Regions from separate parts of the Massilia sp. SYSU DXS3249 genome, predicted to be linked through region 1. Evidence: predicted binding sites of a transcription regulator. Region 1 holds the regulator's gene; the other holds the start of a gene.

What was found. The regulator LexA, encoded in region 1, represses DNA repair genes until DNA is damaged. The targets are predictions, from matches to a motif close to ACTGTATNNNNATACAGT.
Region 2: a site for LexA is predicted at 2,554-2,571, ahead of dinB (DNA polymerase IV). Genes of this name have one in related genera too.

Annotation. Positions count from the first base shown of each region.
Region 1 is NZ_JBSIPX010000026.1:32,922-37,457, forward strand. Features, by position in the region: gene rplI (50S ribosomal protein L9) at 112-564, opposite strand; gene rpsR (30S ribosomal protein S18) at 601-891, opposite strand; gene priB (primosomal replication protein N) at 929-1,222, opposite strand; gene rpsF (30S ribosomal protein S6) at 1,253-1,642, opposite strand; gene lexA (transcriptional repressor LexA) at 1,878-2,513, shown strand; gene ACWCIA_RS21850 (tetratricopeptide repeat protein) at 2,712-3,437, opposite strand; gene ACWCIA_RS21855 (cystathionine gamma-synthase family protein) at 3,465-4,536, opposite strand, start outside.
Region 2 is NZ_JBSIPX010000014.1:102,463-106,998, reverse strand. Features, by position in the region: gene ACWCIA_RS16600 (S8 family peptidase) at 658-2,436, shown strand; gene dinB (DNA polymerase IV) at 2,595-3,671, shown strand; gene ACWCIA_RS16590 (recombination-associated protein RdgC) at 3,759-4,536, shown strand, end outside.

The DNA of each region.
Region 1 (4,536 bases):
CGGTCACACGGCTGAAATAATTGGCGAGTTTCTGAGGACAAAAAAAAGCCGGGCAAGCCCGGCTTTTTCCTTTTAACAACAGCTCGTGCCGAGCTGTGTCAGAACATCTGATTAGGCAGCTTCGCCCACGACAGCGATCGTGATTTCCACGACGACGTCGGTGTGCAGGGCGACGGCGACCGGGTGCTCGCCGGTGGTCTTCAGCGGGCCGGTCGGCAGGCGCACTTGCGCCTTTTCGACCGCGAAACCTTGCTTGGTCAGGGCTTCGGCGATATCGAAGTTGGTGACCGAACCGAACAGGCGACCGTCAACGCCGGCCTTCTGGCCGATGGTGATGGTCATGCCGTTCAGCTTTTCGCCTTGTGCTTGCGAAGCCGACAGCTTTTCAGCTGCTGCTTTTTCCAGCTCGGCGCGCTTGACTTCGAACTCGGCCACAGCCGCCTGGGTCGCGCGGCGGGCCATCTTCTGCGGGATCAGGAAGTTACGTGCGTAACCGTCCTTGACCTTGACCACGTCGCCCAGGTTGCCGACGTTAACAACTTTTTCCAAAAGGATAACTTGCATATTTTTCTCCAGAAAATTCGGACTGTACGGCGCCGATTAGGCGTTGTGCAGGTCGGTGTACGGCAGCAGCGCGAGGTAGCGTGCGCGCTTGATCGCGGTGTCGACCTGGCGCTGGTAGTGCGCCTTGGTGCCGGTCAGGCGTGCAGGCATGATCTTGCCGTTTTCCTGGACGAAGTCCTTCAGGGTGTCGACGTCTTTGTAGTCAACCTGTTCCACGTTTGCAGCGGTGAAGCGGCAGAACTTCTTGCGCTTGAACAGCGGGTTCTGCTGTTTGCGCTTCAGTTTTTCTTTGGCTTTGTTTTTGTCGAACTTTTTACCGAATGCCATTTGAGGCTCCTGTATCTAAAAGGTGGCCGCTCATTCTTTAAGCGGCGGCACTGAAATCAATGATGTGAAACACCAGGGCTTTGCTGTTGCGATTCTTCCTGGCCAAAAATCCCGTGAACTGGTGGGCTGCGCCCAACTCGGCGCTGGCGAAGCGGCCCGAAATTTCACCCGCGGCGAACGCGGCAATTTCGAACTCGACCAGCCTGGCGACCCCTGCCTCGACCTGCTGCGAACTGTGCATCAGGATTGCCGAGACGACCGGCACGCCGGCGGGGGTGTAGCGCAGTACGTCGCGTTCAGCAATCGTCGCGACGACCTGGAGCTGGTTCACTTCTTGTTCACGATTCCTGGCGAAAGAAATTTAGGCAGCAGCTGGGGCCGGGGCAGCAGCCGGGGCTTCTGCGCGGTGGCTCTTGGCTGCGTCTTCGCGCTGGACCGACTTCATCATTGGCGACGGAGCGGTTTCAGCCTTCTTCATCTTCACGGTCAGGTGACGCAGCACGGCATCATTGAACTTGAATGCGGTTTCCAGCTCGACCAGGGTCTCGTTGTCGCACTCGATGTTCATGCAGATGTAGTGTGCCTTCGGCAGCTTCTGGATCTGGTAAGCCATCTGGCGGCGGCCCCAGTCTTCCACGCGATGGATGTTACCGCCGCGTGCGGTGACGCTGGCCTTGTAACGCTCGATCATCGCCGGGACTTGCTCGCTTTGGTCCGGGTGGACGATAAAAACGATTTCATAATGACGCATGCAACACTCCTTAAGGACGTTTAAACAAATGCCCACCTCGGCGTCAAGACGAGTGTGGGAAGGGAAAGCCGGCAATTATAACGCGATACGGGCGTCAACACAATCCTGGGCCATCGTCGCCCCGCCGCTACAACTTCCCGGGTGGAAATCGTTAATTTTTCGTGATTTCCCTTGCATTCGCCGAAATACTGTACAAAAATACAGTCTGAATCATTAACCCACCCGTGGCAGATCCATGCTCAAGCTCACCGCAAGGCAACAACAGATCCTTGACCTGATCAAGGAAGCGATCGACAACACCGGCTTCCCGCCGACCCGTGCCGAGATCGCGAAGGAATTGGGCTTCAAGTCGGCCAACGCCGCCGAGGAGCACCTGCAGGCGCTCGCCCGCAAAGGCGCGATCGAAATCGTTTCCGGCACCTCGCGCGGCATCCGCCTGATCGGCTCTTCGCTGCCGGCACCGGTACCGCACGTTCCTGCCGCGCTGCTGATGTCGCTGCCGCTGGTCGGCCGCGTCGCCGCCGGTTCGCCGATCCTGGCCCAGGAACACGTCGAAGCCACCTACAACGTCGACCCCGCCATGTTCGGCGCCCGCCCCGACTTCCTGCTGAAGGTACGCGGCTGGTCGATGCGCGACGCCGGCATCATGGACGGCGACTTCCTCGCCGTGAAGAAAATCGACAGCGCCAAGAACGGCCAGATCGTCGTCGCCCGCATCGGCGAGGACGTCACCGTCAAGCGTTACCGCAAGACGGGCGAACTGATCGAGCTGCTGCCGGAAAATCCGGATTTCAAGGTCATTCGCGTGGAACCGGGCGACGAGTTCGCGCTCGAGGGGCTGGCGGTCGGGCTGATGCGCAGCTGGCATTGAGCTTGATGTGACAAAGGCCGCGTTCAGCGGCCTTTTTTCCGGGTATTGCACTTGTAGGGTGGACTCTCGAGTCCACGCGGTCCGGCGTTCGTAAATCGAATTGTTACCACTTGGCGGCAATGTCGCCTTACAGCGGACGGTGATACCGCGTGGGCACAAGTGCCCACCCTACGAAAGGCGGCAACCGGTGGACTTCGCTTACTTGCGCAGCGAGTCGTCTTTCGGCAAGTTCTTGATGATCGCATTGTGCTCGCCCACATACGCCTCGGTCGCCTGGCGCCAGACGGCGACGTCGGCCAGCACCAGCTTGGCGCTGACCTTGGCCTCTTCCGCGAGGTTTTCCTGTACCTGCGCCAGGTGCTTGTGCGCACGCTCGGTCTCCGAGGCATTCATCAGCTTGGCGATATCGGCAGGAATGCGCTCGGCTAAGGGCGAGACCGCGTTCAGGTTCGTCACGAATCCGTTGTAGCAGTCCTGCCACTTGGCGATCGCCTTCGATACCCGGTCGATTTCCTCGGACTGCTTGGAGACCGCCGGAATCCGCGGCGCCGCGCAGGCGAACTTGCCTGACTTCAGGTCCGTGCCGTCGTAGCGGCTGACCCAGTGCTCGATGTCCGCGCGGCGTGCGACGCGCTGCTGCATCACGTCCAGCGAGGCCGCCGCCACCTTGTTGCCCTTGGCCGCAGCCTTCTGGAACCACATCCGGGCCTTGTCCTCGTCGACCGTGCCGGCCTCGCCGTACCAGTACATTTGGCCCAGGTGCTGCTGGGCGTCGACGTTGCCGGCGTTGGCCAGTTTGGTGTACAGCTTGAATGCTTCCGGATACTTCTTCTGCTCGAACAGCGCTTTGGCGTCGTCGAGCTCGCCCGCGTGGGCAAGCCCGGCCAGCAGCAGGCCGGCCACCAGCATCATCTTCTTGTTCATGGTTCCCCGTCGTGGCAAGGCAAGCGTTCAGGCGGACAGCGCGCTGCGGAAGTCGTCCAGCAAATCGCCGGTGTCTTCGATGCCGACCGACACCCGGATCAGGGATTCGGCGATCCCCATGCTGGCGCGGCGCTCGGCGCCCATCTCGAAGAAGATCGTGTGCGCGACCGGGATCACCAGCGTGCGGGTGTCGCCCAGGTTACTGGCGGGAATTGCGAGCTGCAGGCGGTTCAGGTAATCGAAGCAGTCGATCCCCTCCTTCAGCTCGAAGCTCAGCAGCGAACCGCCGGCCCGGAACAGCTCGCGCACGATGCCATGCTGCGGATGCGAGGCCAGGCCCGGGTAGTGGACGGCAGCGACACGTTCGTCGGCTTCCAGCATCTGCGCCAGCGCCAGCGCATTCGCGCAGGTGCGTTCCATGCGCAGCGCCAGCGTTTCGGCGCCGACGGCGATGTGGTGGGCCGCTTCCGGGCCGAGGGCGGCGCCGAAGTCGCGCAGGGCCTTCGCGCGCAATTGCGCCATGCCCTGGGCCGTTGCCGGCTGCTTGCGGAAGTTGGCGGCGATGTTCGGGAAGGCGCTCCAGTCGAACAGGCCGGTATCGGTCAGGGCGCCGCCCAGGGCGATGCCGTGCCCGCCGATCGACTTGGTGAGCGAATTGACCACCAGCCCGGCGCCGACCGCCTTCGGGCGGAACAGCCAGGGCGTGGTCATCGTGTTGTCGACCACGTACAGGATGCCGCGCTCGCGGCACAGCTCGCCGATGCGGGCCAGGTCGGCCACCTGGGTGCGCGGATTGGCGACCGTCTCGACGAACACGAGGCGCGTCTCCGGGCGCAGGGCGGCTTCCACGTTGGCGACGTCGGTGGCGTCGACGAAATCGACGCCGACACCCTGCCCGGCCACCGTCTGCCACAGGCTGTTGGTGTTCCCGAACAGGAAGCTCGACGAGACGATATGGTCGCCGGCGCGCAGCAGCGCCTGGAACAGCGCGCCGATGGCCGCCATGCCGGTGCCGAAGCACAGGCTGGCCACGCCGTCTTCCATCTTCGTGATCTTGTCTTCCAGCGCGGCGACCGTCGGGTTGCCCTGGCGGCCGTAG
Region 2 (4,536 bases), on a different contig from region 1:
GCTCTTTGTATCCAGTTCGTCTGACGTTTGTCATCACGTCCGAAGAGGCCCGAATCATAGCGTATGGCTTCGCGAATGTGCAAGGGTTTTCCAGAAAAAATATGCGAAAGACGTTTTTGAGGTCCGGCGCGGGCCAGGACGAGGCGCAGCGTCCGAGCCCGCGCCTGGTTTTCAGGCACGTGCACTCGTCGTCCGCTACTTGCCATCCGCATCACCATTTGAGCAAAGGCAATATTGATTTATGTCAAGGTCTTGCGCAAAAAATGCGCAATTTAGGCAGTGACTTCCGATCACAAGGCAATGACAAAACTTAATTAATCCTTAGGAAGGGTCAGTAAATGACCTGTTTTTATGCAAATAACATATTTGAATCTCTTGCCTTATGCACAAGTAATGATTGTTGTGATGCAGGTAAGGAATTCACGCCGAACGTTATTTGGCGTACATACGAACTTTGCAAATAAACGATTTTTTTGTTAATTCAGCCGTCGAAAGCGTTGCGAAAACGCCTCATTCGATTCGAAATTCCCGACATGCATGATTACTCCGCAGTACATTTTCCAAGCCGCCACGAGAGGGCACATCGGCACACGAGGCCGGTGTTTATAAAACAAGGCAACCGCCTTGACGGAAAACTACATAACAAAGGGCTTACAAATGAAGTCGATCCATTCGATTCACCCGAGTTTGTTGAAAATCGCAGCTGCTGTTTCCATCGCCACCGTCTCGCTGGGCGCGCAAGCAGGCGCTCCCATCCTTGAGACCGACCGCCTGATCGTGAAGTACAAGGATTCGGGCTCGGCTGTCTTCAAGGGCCAGGGCGCCGTGCCGGCCATGACCGCCGCACGCCAGGCCGTCGCCGAGCGCGCAGGCCAGCAGTTCGGCATGAGCCTGAAGGCACTGCGCACGACCGCCACCGGCGCGCACGTGATGAAAATCGACCGCAAGGTCTCCGTCAAGGAAGCCGAGGCGCTGGCCGCCGAACTGATGGCACGCGACGCTTCCGTCGAGTACGCCGAGCCGGACCGCATCCTGCGCAAGATGGCGACCCCGACCGACCCGATGTACACCCAGCAGTGGCACTACTACGAAACCACCGGCGGCCTGCGCCTGCCGGCAGCCTGGGACAGCTCGACCGGCACCGGCGTTCGCGTCGCCGTGATCGACACCGGCATCCGTCCGCACGCCGACCTGAGCGGCCAGATCCTGGCTGGCTATGACTTCATTTCGGACGCGACGATCGGCAACGACGGCAATGGCCGCGACAGCGATGCGTCGGATCCGGGCGACTGGACCCTCGCCAACGAATGCGCCGCCGGCGAGCCGGCATCGAGCTCGAGCTGGCACGGCACCCACGTGGCCGGCACCATCGCCGCCGCCACCAACAACGGCACCGGCGTGGCCGGCGTTGCCTACGGCGCCAAGATCGTGCCGGTGCGCGTGCTCGGCAAGTGCGGCGGCTACACCTCGGACATCGCCGACGCAATCGTCTGGTCCTCGGGCGGCGCCGTCACCGGCGTGACGAACATCGCAGCCCGTGCGCAAGTGATCAACATGTCGCTCGGCGGCGGCGGCGCCTGCGGCACCACCACCCAGAACGCGATCAACAGCGCCCGTTCGCGCGGCACCGTCGTCATCGTCGCGGCCGGTAACGAGAACATGAACGCCAGCAACTCGAATCCGGCCAACTGCGCCGGCGTCGTGACCGTGGCGGCAACCAACCGCAACGGTGCCCGCGCTCCGTACTCGAACTATGGCACCGTGGTCGACGTCGCTGCTCCAGGCGGCGATGCCAACGGCTACATCATCTCGACCCTGAACGCCGGTACCCAGTCGCCAGGCGCGGACAACTATGCCGGCTACCAGGGCACCTCGATGGCGACCCCGCACGTCGCCGGCGTGGCCGCGCTGATGCTGGCCAAGAACAGCGCGCTGACCCCGGACCAGATCGAGTCCAAGCTCAAGAGCACCGCACGGCCGTTCCCGGGCACCTGCACCAGCTGCGGCACCGGTATCGTCGACGCGGCAGCCGCGGTGGCTTCGGCGACCACGACCACGCCAACGGCGCCGACCATCAACGAGACCGAGTCGAACAACACGATCTCGTCGGCGAACGCCATCAGCACCAGCGGCACCACGGTCAACGGCACCATGGCCACCACCACCGACACCGACTACTTCGTGGTCCAACTGCCGGCCGGTAAGACCCTGACCTCGACGCTGACCATGGGCCTGTCGACCGCCGACTACGACCTGTATGTCTACAACAGCTCGGGTACGCAACTGGCCACGAGCCAGAACGGCGCCGGCGCGACCGACACCGCTTCGGTGACGAACACCGGCACCACCACCGTTGCACGTTATGTGCGCGTGCGCTACTACAGCGGCGGCACCGGTTCGACCAGCGGCAAGTACACGCTCAAGATGAGCTGGTAATGGCTGCAGGGAAGTAAAGTACTAGAAGTGAAGTGAAACGACGCGCGGCTTGCCGCGCGTCTTTTTTTGCCGGTGCAGGGATGCTTGCGTCTTGCAACAAACCCCGATTGACGAGATACTGTACAGAATTACAGTAGTCGGCCCCGGCCGCCGCCAGAGTGAACGTCCCCGCACGTAAAATTATCCATTGCGATTGCGACTGCTTCTATGCGTCGGTCGAGATGCGCGACGATCCGTCCCTGCGCGGGCGCCCGCTCGCCGTCGGCGGCCGTCCCGACCAGCGCGGCGTGGTGGCGACCTGCAATTACGAGGCGCGCCGCTACGGCATCCACTCGGCAATGGCTACGGCCCAGGCCATGAAACTGTGCCCGGAGCTGCTGGTCATTCCGCCGCAGATGGAAAAGTATCGGATTGCCTCGCGCCAGATCATGGAGATCTACAGCGACTACACGGACCTGGTCGAACCCCTGTCGCTCGACGAAGCCTATCTCGACGTTTCCAATTCGCCCCACTGCAAGGGCAGCGCCACCCTGATCGCCCAGGAAATCCGGCGCCGCATTTTCGAGACCGTCGGCATCACGGCCTCGGCCGGCGTGGCGCCGAATAAATTCGTCGCCAAGATCGCCAGCGACTGGAACAAGCCCGACGGGCTGTTCCTCGTGCGCCCGGAAGAGGTCGACGCCTTCGTGTCGGCGCTGCCCGTGAAAAAGCTGCACGGGGTCGGCAAGGTGACGGCGGCCAAGCTCAATAAACTGGGCGCGCAAACCTGCGCGGACTTGCGCAGTTGGACGATGCAGGAGCTGCAGCACCACTTCGGCAGTTTCGGGGCGCGCCTGCACGACCTGTGCCGCGGGATCGACTACCGCGAGGTCAGCCCCGAGCGCGAGCGCAAGTCGATCAGCACCGAGGAAACGTACACGCCGGACGTGCCCGACCTGGCCGCCTGCCTGGCGCTGTTGCCTGAGCTGGTCGAACACCTGCTCGGCCGCATCAAGCGCAACGCTGCCGAAAAATTCATCAATAAATTGTTCGTCAAAATCAAATTCTCCGACTTCCAGCAGACCACGGTCGAGTGCGTGGGCTTTTCGCCACACATGCCGACCTTCGCCCGGCTGATGGAAATCGGCTGGCAACGCGCCAGCCGCCCGGTGCGCCTCTTGGGCGTGGGCGTGCGGCTGGGCGACACCGAAAACGTCGAGCAGCTCAGCCTGTTTGACGAACGCACAACACATTAAAAAAGCGTCTGTTGCCGGTTGAAAATTGCCGCGCATCAGCGTGTAGAATGTCGTTCCCCTGAAATACTGAGACAACAGAAAGCAACTATGTGGTTCAAGAATCTTCAGATTTACCGCCTGCCCGCACCATGGGCCTTCACCCCTGAGCAGATGGAAGAGGCGCTGGCGCCGCTGGCCTTCACCCCGGCCAACAGCAACGAACTGCTGCGCCAGGGCTGGGATACGCCGCGCCCGAACGGCGGCCTCGTTCACGTCGTCAACAAGCAGATGCTGATGATGCTGGGCACCGAAAAGAAGCTCCTGCCGGGCTCGGTGATCAACCAGGTGGCCAAGGCCAAGGCGGCCGAGCTGGAAGAGCAGCAGGGCTTCCCGCCAGGCAAAAAGGCGATGAAAGAACTGAAGGAACGCGTGGCCGACGAACTGCTGCCGCGCGCATTCACGATCCGCAGCAACACCTGGACCTGGATCGACCCGGTCAACGGCTGGCTGGTAGTCGATGCCGCCAGCCCGGCGAAAGCCGACGACGTCGTGAAACTGCTGCTCAAGGCCGTCGACCGCATGCCGCTCGAGTCGCTGCGCGTGCAGCGCTCGCCTGTCGCCGTGATGACCGGCTGGCTCGAATCGGATGAGGCGCCGTACAACTTCACGATCGACCAGGACACGGAATTGCGCGCCACCGGCGAAAGCCGCGCCGCCGTGCGTTACGTGAAACACTCGCTGGATCCGGAAGACATCCGCCGCCACATCGCCGCAGGTAAGCAGTGCACCCGCCTGGCCATGACCTGGAACAGCCGCATCAGTTTCGTGCTGACCGAATCGCTGGCGATCAAGGGCGTCAAGCCGCTCGACGTCATCAACGAGGGCG